3 regions of the Clostridium sp. 10cd* genome follow, and region 1 is predicted to be linked to each of the others. Evidence: predicted binding sites of a transcription regulator. Region 1 holds the regulator's gene; each other region holds the start of a gene.
What was found. The regulator Rex, encoded in region 1, represses fermentation and respiration genes when NADH is low (regulators of the CRP and FNR family bind a similar motif). The targets are predictions, from matches to a motif close to ATTGTTAANNNNTTAACAAT.
Positions count from the first base shown of each region.

Region 2: a site for Rex is predicted at 1,610-1,629, ahead of ACG3M1_RS13675 (acetyl-CoA C-acetyltransferase). Genes of this name have one in related genera too.
Region 3: a site for Rex is predicted at 1,687-1,706, ahead of ACG3M1_RS03545 (phosphoglycerate kinase). Genes of this name have one in related genera too.

Region 1 is NZ_CP172347.1:1,153,471-1,156,756, forward strand. It holds gene ACG3M1_RS05720 (hypothetical protein) at 1-30, shown strand, start outside; gene ACG3M1_RS05725 (hypothetical protein) at 105-305, shown strand; gene ACG3M1_RS05730 (GNAT family N-acetyltransferase) at 355-771, shown strand; gene ACG3M1_RS05735 (redox-sensing transcriptional repressor Rex) at 1,278-1,907, shown strand; gene ACG3M1_RS05740 (hypothetical protein) at 1,962-2,135, shown strand; gene asnS (asparagine--tRNA ligase) at 2,152-3,286, shown strand, end outside.
Region 2 is NZ_CP172347.1:2,754,431-2,757,716, reverse strand. It holds gene ACG3M1_RS13680 (acetyl-CoA C-acetyltransferase) at 1-105, opposite strand, end outside; gene ACG3M1_RS13675 (acetyl-CoA C-acetyltransferase) at 302-1,510, opposite strand; gene ACG3M1_RS13670 (acyl-CoA dehydrogenase) at 1,853-2,992, shown strand; gene ACG3M1_RS13665 (electron transfer flavoprotein subunit beta/FixA family protein) at 3,023-3,286, shown strand, end outside.
Region 3 is NZ_CP172347.1:689,481-692,766, reverse strand. It holds gene tpiA (triose-phosphate isomerase) at 1-408, opposite strand, end outside; gene ACG3M1_RS03545 (phosphoglycerate kinase) at 437-1,615, opposite strand; gene ACG3M1_RS03540 (GGDEF domain-containing protein) at 1,815-3,286, shown strand, end outside.

The sequences.
Region 1 (3,286 bases):
ACAAGTCTTGGAACAATCGTTGAAGATTAAATTCTCTTACAATTCACGAACAATCGTATCAACTATTGGATTGTTTACAGGGATTGTGATACAATAACAACGAGGTGATCCGCTTGAAGAACATTATTTTGGTAAAGTATCTGGATGATGATACTAAGGCGAGAAGAATAGAGACGGCACTGGCTGAAACCAGAGTGGATTTTCAGGTAAATCTGGAAAAGCAATGCGTCATTGTGGAGGGAAACTCCGATATGGTGGCCGTTGCCAGAAAGGTTATCAATGATCTCGGCTTTATGATTATATAAGAGAGGGCAGCTATGTCGAGCTTGCCTTTTTTCTTGGATGGGAGCAAATATGATAGAAATTAAAACAAAGGATAACGAGCAGGACTATAGGTATGTTCGTATTGAGGTGTTCATGAAGGAACAGGGATTTCAGAATGAATTTGACGAAATTGATGCGACTGCCGTACATATTACTGTTTATGTGGATGGCACACTTGCAGGCTGTGCACGCTGTTTTCCAAAGGAAGAGGAGGCGGCATGGGTCTTCGGACGTATTGCGGTACTTCCCCAGTTTCGCCATCAGGGACTGGGCGGTGTCCTGCTATCCGAGATGGAGAGCATCGTTCACAGCAAAAAGGGAAGGCGCTGTATTCTGGATGCACAATGCCGTGCCTGTGCGTTTTATGAAAGCTATGGCTATACCATATGCGGGGAGGAGCATATGGATGAGCATGTTCCTCATGTACAGATGGAGAAGCTGCTGTGAGTAGGAATGTGCTTTACAGGATGTGATGGAAACAACGTACTGGATTTATCGGATATAAGAGGTGAGCGTCAAGGAAAAGGTGCTTTGATAAAGGATATGCAGGAAGTCATTGATGAGCAGCCGGATGTGAAATGCACAGACCATGCATGTACCTTAAGGGGATGCTCTACAGTATCGGCGTAAGAAACGAAAACAGACCTGTACCTTTCCTGTAAAGGAAGCTGTCCGTTCCTTGCTATGCAGTCTATACTGCCGTATGCAGGAACCCATGCAGCATCACGTACAATATTGCATACGGATACAGATAAAATAACTGGTGATGGGATGGAAACGTATTGCAATCATTTCCGCATTCATTCTCCCCGTATGCTGAACATCTAAAGCACTCCGTGTTTTGCTTTCTACTTCTGTGTCCGGCAGGAAATTTCCCTTTTCAAAAAAGTTAAATATGATAGTTTATTCACAAAGTTAAAAAAGTGTGCTATACTATGCAATAGGTGATAAACATGACAGAGAAAAATGTGCCAAAGGCAACGCTGCAGCGATATCCTGTCTATCTGAAGGCATTGCGCAAGCTGAAAAGTTCAGGTGTAGAAAGAATCATGTCCAAGGAACTGGCCAGTGTCGTCAATATTGAACCGACGACGATTCGCCGTGATTTTTCTTTTCTGGGAAATCTGGGAAAGCAGGGATATGGTTATGATGTCAATCGGCTGATTGAAATTTTTAATCAGCAGCTCGGTATGGATTTTGATGAAAAAATCATTCTGGTCGGAGCCGGTAATATGGGCCGGGCACTGATGAAGTATAATAAATGGGATTATGTGGTTGGTGAGATTGCCTGTGCATTTGATGTCAATCCAGACCGTCAGGGTGTACGCTTCGGTATACCGGTATATGATATTGCGGATTTGGAGAAGAAGGTGCCGGATGGCTGCCGTATCGCAATTCTGGCGATTTCTGAAAATATCCAGCAAACGGTCGATCGCTTGATTGCCTGTGGTATCACAGGACTTGTGGATTTTACGCATGAACATATACAAATTCCAAAAGGGGTTGTATTAAAGAGCGTGGATGTGGTATCATCTATACAGGAGCTGGTCTTTGAGACCAACAATCTGAATGTAGAGCGTTGAAGCAGAACAGAATAAATTACGCGCAACTAGCGAATGCAGGAAGGTGGAAGCTGCATGCATACGGATTTATATCTGAACGGCTGTGGAGCTGAACCGGAGAACAACAGTAGACGGTTTCGTGTGGGAACGATATATCCCGAAGAAGATGCTCATGCGGCAAACGCATGGGAATCAGGATGGCACCGCGTACAATACGTTCCTGAAAGGGAACGTTTTTTTGTACCGTAAACAGGAGGAAATGAATATGTTTGAATTTATGACAATACGCGAGCTGTATGAGATCGTTATGAGTGGATCTCATGTGGAACAGGACAGCATGGAATATGTGCAGCTGCAGGGCTGGGTTCGGACAAACCGCTGCAGTGGCAAGCTTGGCTTCATCGAGCTGAATGACGGAACATATTTCCGAAATGCGCAGCTGGTGTATTTACAGGAGCTGAAAAACTTTGCGGAGGTTGAGAAATATCCGACAGGTGCGGCGATCACTGTAACCGGAAAATTCGTGCTGACACCACAGGGAAAGCAGCCGTTTGAAATTCAGGTTACCGAAGCATCGCTGGAAGGGGATTGCGACCGTGATTATCCATTGCAGAAAAAGCGTCACAGCTTTGAATATCTGCGTGAAATTGCACATCTGCGTCCGCGTGCCAACTCCTTTTATGCAATCTTCCGTCTGCGCTCGGTATTATCCATGGCGATTCATGAATTTTTCCAGGATCAGGGCTTTGTATACGTACATACACCGATCATTACGGGAAATGATGGTGAGGGTGCCGGTGAAATGTTTAAGGCGACAACCAGAGATGATGCCGATTATGAGCAGGATTTCTTTGGGAAGGAAGCATTTTTGACGGTTACCGGACAGCTGCATGTCGAAGCGTTTGCCATGGCGTTCCGTGATGTGTATACTTTTGGTCCGGCCTTCCGTGCGGAGAATTCCAACACGAGCCGTCATGCCAGTGAGTTCTGGATGATTGAGCCGGAAATTGCCTTTGCGGATCTGGAGGATGATATGAACCTGATCGAGGATATGGTGAAATACTGCATCGATTATATTCTTGAAAATGCGCCTGAGGAAATGAAATTTTTCAATACGATGATTGATAAGAGCTGTATTGAACGTATCACGAAGGTGCGCAATTCGGATTTCAAGCGGATGACATATACGGAAGCAATCGATCTGCTGTTACAGGCGGATGTGAAGTTTGATAACAAGGTGGAATGGGGTATGGATCTCAATTCCGAGCATGAGCGTTATATCTGTGAGAAAATCGTGGATGGACCGGTTTTCCTGACGGATTATCCAAAGGAAATCAAGGCTTTCTACATGCGTGTCAATGATGATGGAAAAACCGTGGCAGCCTGTGATCTGCTTGTCC
Region 2 (3,286 bases), 1.6 Mb from region 1:
CTTTACTACTGTAGCCCCTAAATCAACTGGTTTTACGGTAGTTAAAGATCCTAAGAAACTACCGATTGCACTACGTTTAGCGCTAACAACATAAGTTTTTCTCATTTTTCTCTACCTGTCTTTCTTTCAATGTAACGTGTCGCATACGACACTCAATACATCAACATAGTAACGAAAATTCATGCATTTGTCAATAACTTGTGAAAAAATTCATAAGTGAATGCATCTGTCGGATTTCTCTTTTTACGATTTTGAAACACAAAAGCAGGAAAAACAAGCCCTTGTGAGCTTGTTCTTTTGTTTATACGCGTTTGATGATGACTGCAGCACCCTGTCCGCCGCCGATGCACAGGGAAGCCAGTCCGATTTTCAAATCGCGCTTCTGCATTTCGTGAAGCAGACTCACCAGAATTCGGTTTCCGGATGCACCGACCGGATGTCCCAGTGCGATTGCTCCGCCATTGACGTTGGTTTTTTCCATAAAGGCGTTACGATCCATGCCGGTTGCTTCCTCCAGTTCATGAATGACACCCAGAGACTGTGCAGCAAACGCTTCATTCAGCTCTACGAGCTCCATGTCCTCGATGCACAGGTCAGCATACTTCAGCGCATGCAGAATCGCAGGCGTAGGACCAAGACCCATGACGCGTGGATCTACACCGCCCTGACCGATGCCGATGACTTCCGCAAGCGGTGTCAGATTATATTTCTTAACGGCATCCTCACTGGCGATGATTGTAAAGCTGGCACCGTCATTGATACCGGAAGCATTTCCGGCAGTAACGGTACCGTCCTTTGTGAAAGCGGGACGCAGCTTTGCCAGCTTTTCCGGCGTGGAGGCACGGTTCGGGTGCTCATCGGTGTCAAATACCGTCACACTGCCCTTACGGCCGGGTACTTCTACCGGCACGATTTCATCCTGAAAGCGCCCGGAATCGATGGCAGCGATTGCCTTCTGCTGGGATGCATAGGCAAAGGCGTCCTGATCCTCACGGGAAATGGAATACTTTTTCGCTATATTATCTGCGGTAACACCCATGTGTATCCCATACATACCATCTGTTAATCCATCATGCAGCATGGAATCCACCATCTTCATGTCACCCATCTTCACACCGTTTCGCACCTTACTAGGCACCAGATACGGTGCATTGGTCATAGATTCCACACCACCGGCTACAAAGATATCGCCGAATCCGCACTGGATGCGCATGGTGGCTTCCATAACCGCCTTTAATCCGGAACCGCACAGCATATTCAGGGACTGTGCACATACCTCAACAGGGACACCGGCCTTGATGCTGACCTGACGTCCGATGTTTTGACCAAGACCTGCCGCAATCACGTTTCCGACAATCACCTCGTCGATATTGGCAGGATCAATGCCTGCCTCCTCGATGGTTCTGCTTAAAACAGCAGCTCCCAGATCTACCAGGGGCATGTTGGTAAGCCCGCCCATGAAGCTTCCGATAGCGCTTCGCTTTGCTGCTACGACATATGCTTTTCTCATGTAATAACCTCCGCTTTCTATATTGGTCTTCCTTGGGGAAGGGGAAGAGGACCCTTTGTCAAGGCTATGGTAACGGAAGAAAAAACGTTTGTCAAGAAACTTGTTAATAAATTAACAAATGAGAATGTAGGAATATATTCTGAACAAATGTCAACTTGTTAATTTTGTAACAAAAACTTGTTAAAACTTTAACAAACATATTGACGTGAACAAAAAAGAGGTCTAAAATGTAGATGGATTATGTATTCTCGACAACGCGATGAATACGCTGCTTATACTATATTTATATAGGCGCATGCAAGCAATCCTAAGTTCAAGTAAATCAAGGAGAGGAGAACACTTATGGACTTCATGTTAACAGAACAACAACAGATGATGAAGAAACTTTTCGCTGAGTTTGCTGAAAAAGAAGTAAAACCTCTTGCAGCAGAAGTAGACGAAGATGAACGTTTCCCTAGAGAAAACGTCGAAAAAATGAAAGCCTGCAAAATGATGGGGATTCCGTTCAGCAGAGAATACGGCGGAGCAGGTGCTGACTACCTGAGCTATATTCTGGCAGTCGAGGAGCTGAGCAAGAAATGCGGTACAACAGGTGTTGTATTGTCTGCTCACACATCTCTTGGAACATGGCCAATCGAACACTTCGGAACAGAAGAACAGAAAAACAAATATCTGCCTGACTTATGTACAGGCAAGAAGCTGGCTGCATTCGGCTTAACAGAGCCAAATGCCGGTACAGATGCTGCCGGACAGCAGACAACGGCTGTAAAAGACGGTGACGATTACATCCTGAACGGTACAAAAATCTTCATTACCAACGCTGGGGAAGCAGATGTTTATGTAATCTTTGCAATGACTGACAAGACAAAGGGAACTCATGGTATCTCTGCATTTATCGTAGAGAAGGGAATGCCTGGATTCACTGTTGGTCAGCATGAAAAGAAGCTGGGTATCCGCGGTAGTGCAACCAGTGAGCTGATCTTCAACAACGTGCGTTTAAGCAAGGACCACCTGCTCGGACAGGAAGGCAAAGGCTTCAAGATTGCCATGATGACACTGGATGGCGGACGTATCGGTATCGCTGCGCAGGCACTTGGTATTGCACAGGGTGCAATTGATGAAACCGTTCCTTATGTAAAAGCTCGTAAGCAGTTCGGACGTTCCATTGCAAAATTCCAGAACACACAGTTCCAGCTGGCTGATATGCAGGTGAAAACAGATGCAGCCAGATGGCTGGTATACGATGCAGCAATGAAGAAAGAAAAAGGTCTTCCTTACTCTGTCGAAGCTGCTAAGGCGAAACTGTTCGCAGCAGAGGTTGCAATGGAAGTTACAACCAAGGCAATTCAGCTGATGGGTGGATACGGTTATACTCGTGACTATCCGGTTGAAAGAATGTTCCGTGATGCGAAGATCACTGAAATCTATGAGGGTACTTCTGAAGTACAGCGCATGGTTATCAGTGGCGCAATGCTGAAGTAATACAGAGAGAAAAGAAAGGATACGAAGATTATGAAAATTATCGTTCTTGTAAAACAGGTACCGGATTCTACTGAAATCCGTGTTGACAAAGTTACTGGTACATTGATTCGTGCCGGAGTTCCTAGTATCATCAATCCAGATGATCTGGCTGGTGTGGAAGCTGCACTGCAGCTGAAAGAAAAATACGGGGCAACTGTTACTATCATTTCCATGGGACCTCCTCAGGCTACGGGAATGCTGAAAGAATTATACGCTCGTGGAGTTGACGAATGTATCCTGATCACAGACCGCAAA
Region 3 (3,286 bases), 460 kb from region 1:
AGAATCTCCGGCATCATACTGAGCCTCTGTTTCACCGATACACAGAATTGGTGTAATACCGGCATCGATCAGGCGTTTTGCCTTTTTGTTTACAGTTTCGTCTGTGTCATTGAACATTTCACGACGCTCAGAATGTCCGATGATACAGTGTGTAACACCAACCTCCTGCAGCATAGGTACAGAAATTTCACCAGTGAAGGCTCCACTGTCCTCCCAGTGGCAGTTTTCTGCAGCGATTACCAGGTTTTTCGCACCGGCAACAGCAGCAGACAGTGCCGTGTAAGGAGCACCAATACCGAATACGGCATTTTCACTTGCGGCAGCAGCATCTACAGCTTCCATGAATTCCTTTGTTTCCTTCATGGTTTTGTTCATTTTCCAGTTTCCAACAATAATTGGTTTTCTCATGTCTCGTTCTCCTATTTTCGTTTTTTTCTTATTTATCTGCAATTACAGCGATTCCAGGCAGGACTTTCCCTTCCATATATTCCAGAGAAGCTCCGCCACCTGTGGAAATGTGAGAGAATTTTTCTGCGAATCCCAGCTGAATTGCAGCAGCAGCACTATCTCCGCCACCGATTACAGTCGTAGCTCCTGGCAGCTCGGAAATAGCAGTACATACTTCCAGTGTACCCTTCGCAAACGGTGCCATTTCAAATACACCCATAGGCCCGTTCCATACAACGGTTTTTGCACCGGCAAGTGCTTCCTTGTACAGTTCGATAGATTTCGGACCGATATCCAGACCCATGTAGTCTGCAGGAATGCTGTCATTGTCAGCAATCACCGTGTTTGCATCCTCTGCAAATTTGTCAGCACATACGTGGTCAACAGGCAGGATCAGCTTGCCCTCTGCTTTTTCGATGTATTCCTTTGCAAGTTCCACCTTGTCTTCTTCAACAAGAGACTTACCAACATTGCAGCCCATAGCCTTCAGGAAGGTATAAGCCATACCGCCACCGATCAGGACCTTGTCAGCCTTTTTCAGCAGGTTGTCCACAACAGCAATCTTATCGGAAACCTTAGCTCCACCGATGATTGCGACAAACGGACGTTCAGGAGTATCCACAGCAGCTCCCAGCATCTTCACTTCTTTTTCTACCAGGAAGCCCAGCGCATTCGGCAGAATGGATGCGATACCTGCAGTGGAAGCATGTGCACGGTGAACACTACCGAATGCATCCTCAACAAACAGGTCACCCAGCTTTGCCCAGTAAGCAGCCAGCTCCGGATCATTTTTGCTTTCGCCTTTTTCATAACGAGTATTCTGCATAACGACGATTTCACCGTCATTCAGTGCAGCGACTGCATTTTCCAGTTCTTCACCACGTGTAACCGGAACGAAAGTCACCTTCGTATCAACCAGTTCATTTAAACGCTCAGCTACACAGCGCAGATCGTTCTTTGCTTTATCCTCTTCTGTCTTCACCTTTCCAAGGTGGGACATCAAAATAATCTTTGCGTTGTTTTCCACTAAATATTTGATGGTTGGCAGAGCCTGAATAATACGGTTGTCGTTTGTAATCTTGCCATCTTTTCTAGGAACGTTGAAATCGCAGCGTACGATGACACGTTTTCCAGCAACATCTAAATCTTTTACAGTTCTTTTGGCCATAGTAAAATTCCTCCTTATGTATCGGCTTTATTATACCACCAAGAGCCTTTTTCGTAAACGAAATTTCACTTTTTGCGAAAAAAATCACAATTCTGGATATTTTCAAGAAAATCATATGGAAGCTGCGGTTTTCTGTGTTTTTAGGACAACATTTATAGTATAATGTGAATACGAGCTACCATACAGTAAGGAGCATTTTATGGATACGATAAAGGAAACCATGCAGGATCTCATGGATATCATAAAAAGATCCAAAAACAGCGATATGGAAGAGGAGTACCGCTGTTCCGTAATGCTTTTGAATCTGGGTAACCAGCAGCAGGACAGCTATGCCCTTGCATTTGCCCACGCCTATCTTGCGGATTATTACATTCTGACCAGACAGCAGGACATTTGTCTTCAGCATCTGCACGAGGCGATTTCCTGTTCGGAAGAAAACCATTATGACGATCTGCTGCTTATGTGCTACACGATTGCCGGATTGTATTACAACTCGCATTTTGATGAAATCAGCGCCGTTCAGTATTATATGAAAGCCTATCATATTGCTCTGGAACAGAATAATCTGCATGAACAGATGGTGATTCTCAACAATCTCTGTGTTCTGTTTATGCAGAAGAACGATACGGTTGAAGCCCTGCGCTATATCCGCAATGCCTATGAGGTGTTTCTAAAGCAGCAGACACCGCCCGAAGATCATGCACAGCTGATTGTTATTCTCAACCTTGTGGAGCTGTATATCCGCAACGGCCAGCTGAATGAGGCCGTGAATATATATGCTGCCTATGGACCGCTGCTGCATGAGGGGCAGGCAAAGGGTCTTCGTCTGCATGTGGCTCTGCTGTGTGAGCTGTTTCTGGCGGACGCCTTTCACCGAAGCGATGAGATACAGAAAATTGCGGATTACTTTGCTTCCGCCAAGCTGCATCATCATCTCAACCGCAGTATGTATTTTGCTTTCTATAATGATATCTTTGACATTCTGCTGAACATAAAGGATAAAAAGCGCTGTGAACAGTTCCTGCAGTATATGGGGGAAATTTGTTTGGAGGATGACATCGAACAGCAGCTGCAGCTGCAACTGAGCTGGATCAACTTCGCAGAGGTGTTTCATATGGAGGATACGCTCATCAATTCCTATAAGCAGTATTATCTGCTGCAGAAAATGGTGGTGAATGTCACCAACAAGACCAAGGCGGAAAGTATGAAGGAAAAGATTTTGATGGAGCATATGCTGGAGGAACAGGAGCGCATAGTCCGTGAGAAAAATGTGCTGGAGGCGCGCGTGAAAATCGATGGACTTACCGGCCTGTTCAATCGCAGCTATTTCAATACCCTGTGCGATGTCATGCAGAACAATCCGGATGTTAAAGCCATCGGTATCATCCTGGTTGATGTTGACTATTTCAAGGAGTACAATGATCTGTATGGACATTACAAGGGGGACGAGCTGTTGCGCAGGGTTGCCTTGTGTCTGGATGAAAACGGTGACTCCCGTTTCTTTGCGGCACGCTACGGCGGCGATGAATTCATCTGTCTGTGCGTCAATACAGAAAAAGAAGAAATTGAAAGCTACCTGAAAAGGGTCTATGAGGATTTAAGGCTGGCTCATATCGAGCATGCCACATCCCCTGCAGCTTCTCTTGCCACCGTATCTATCGGATATTCCCT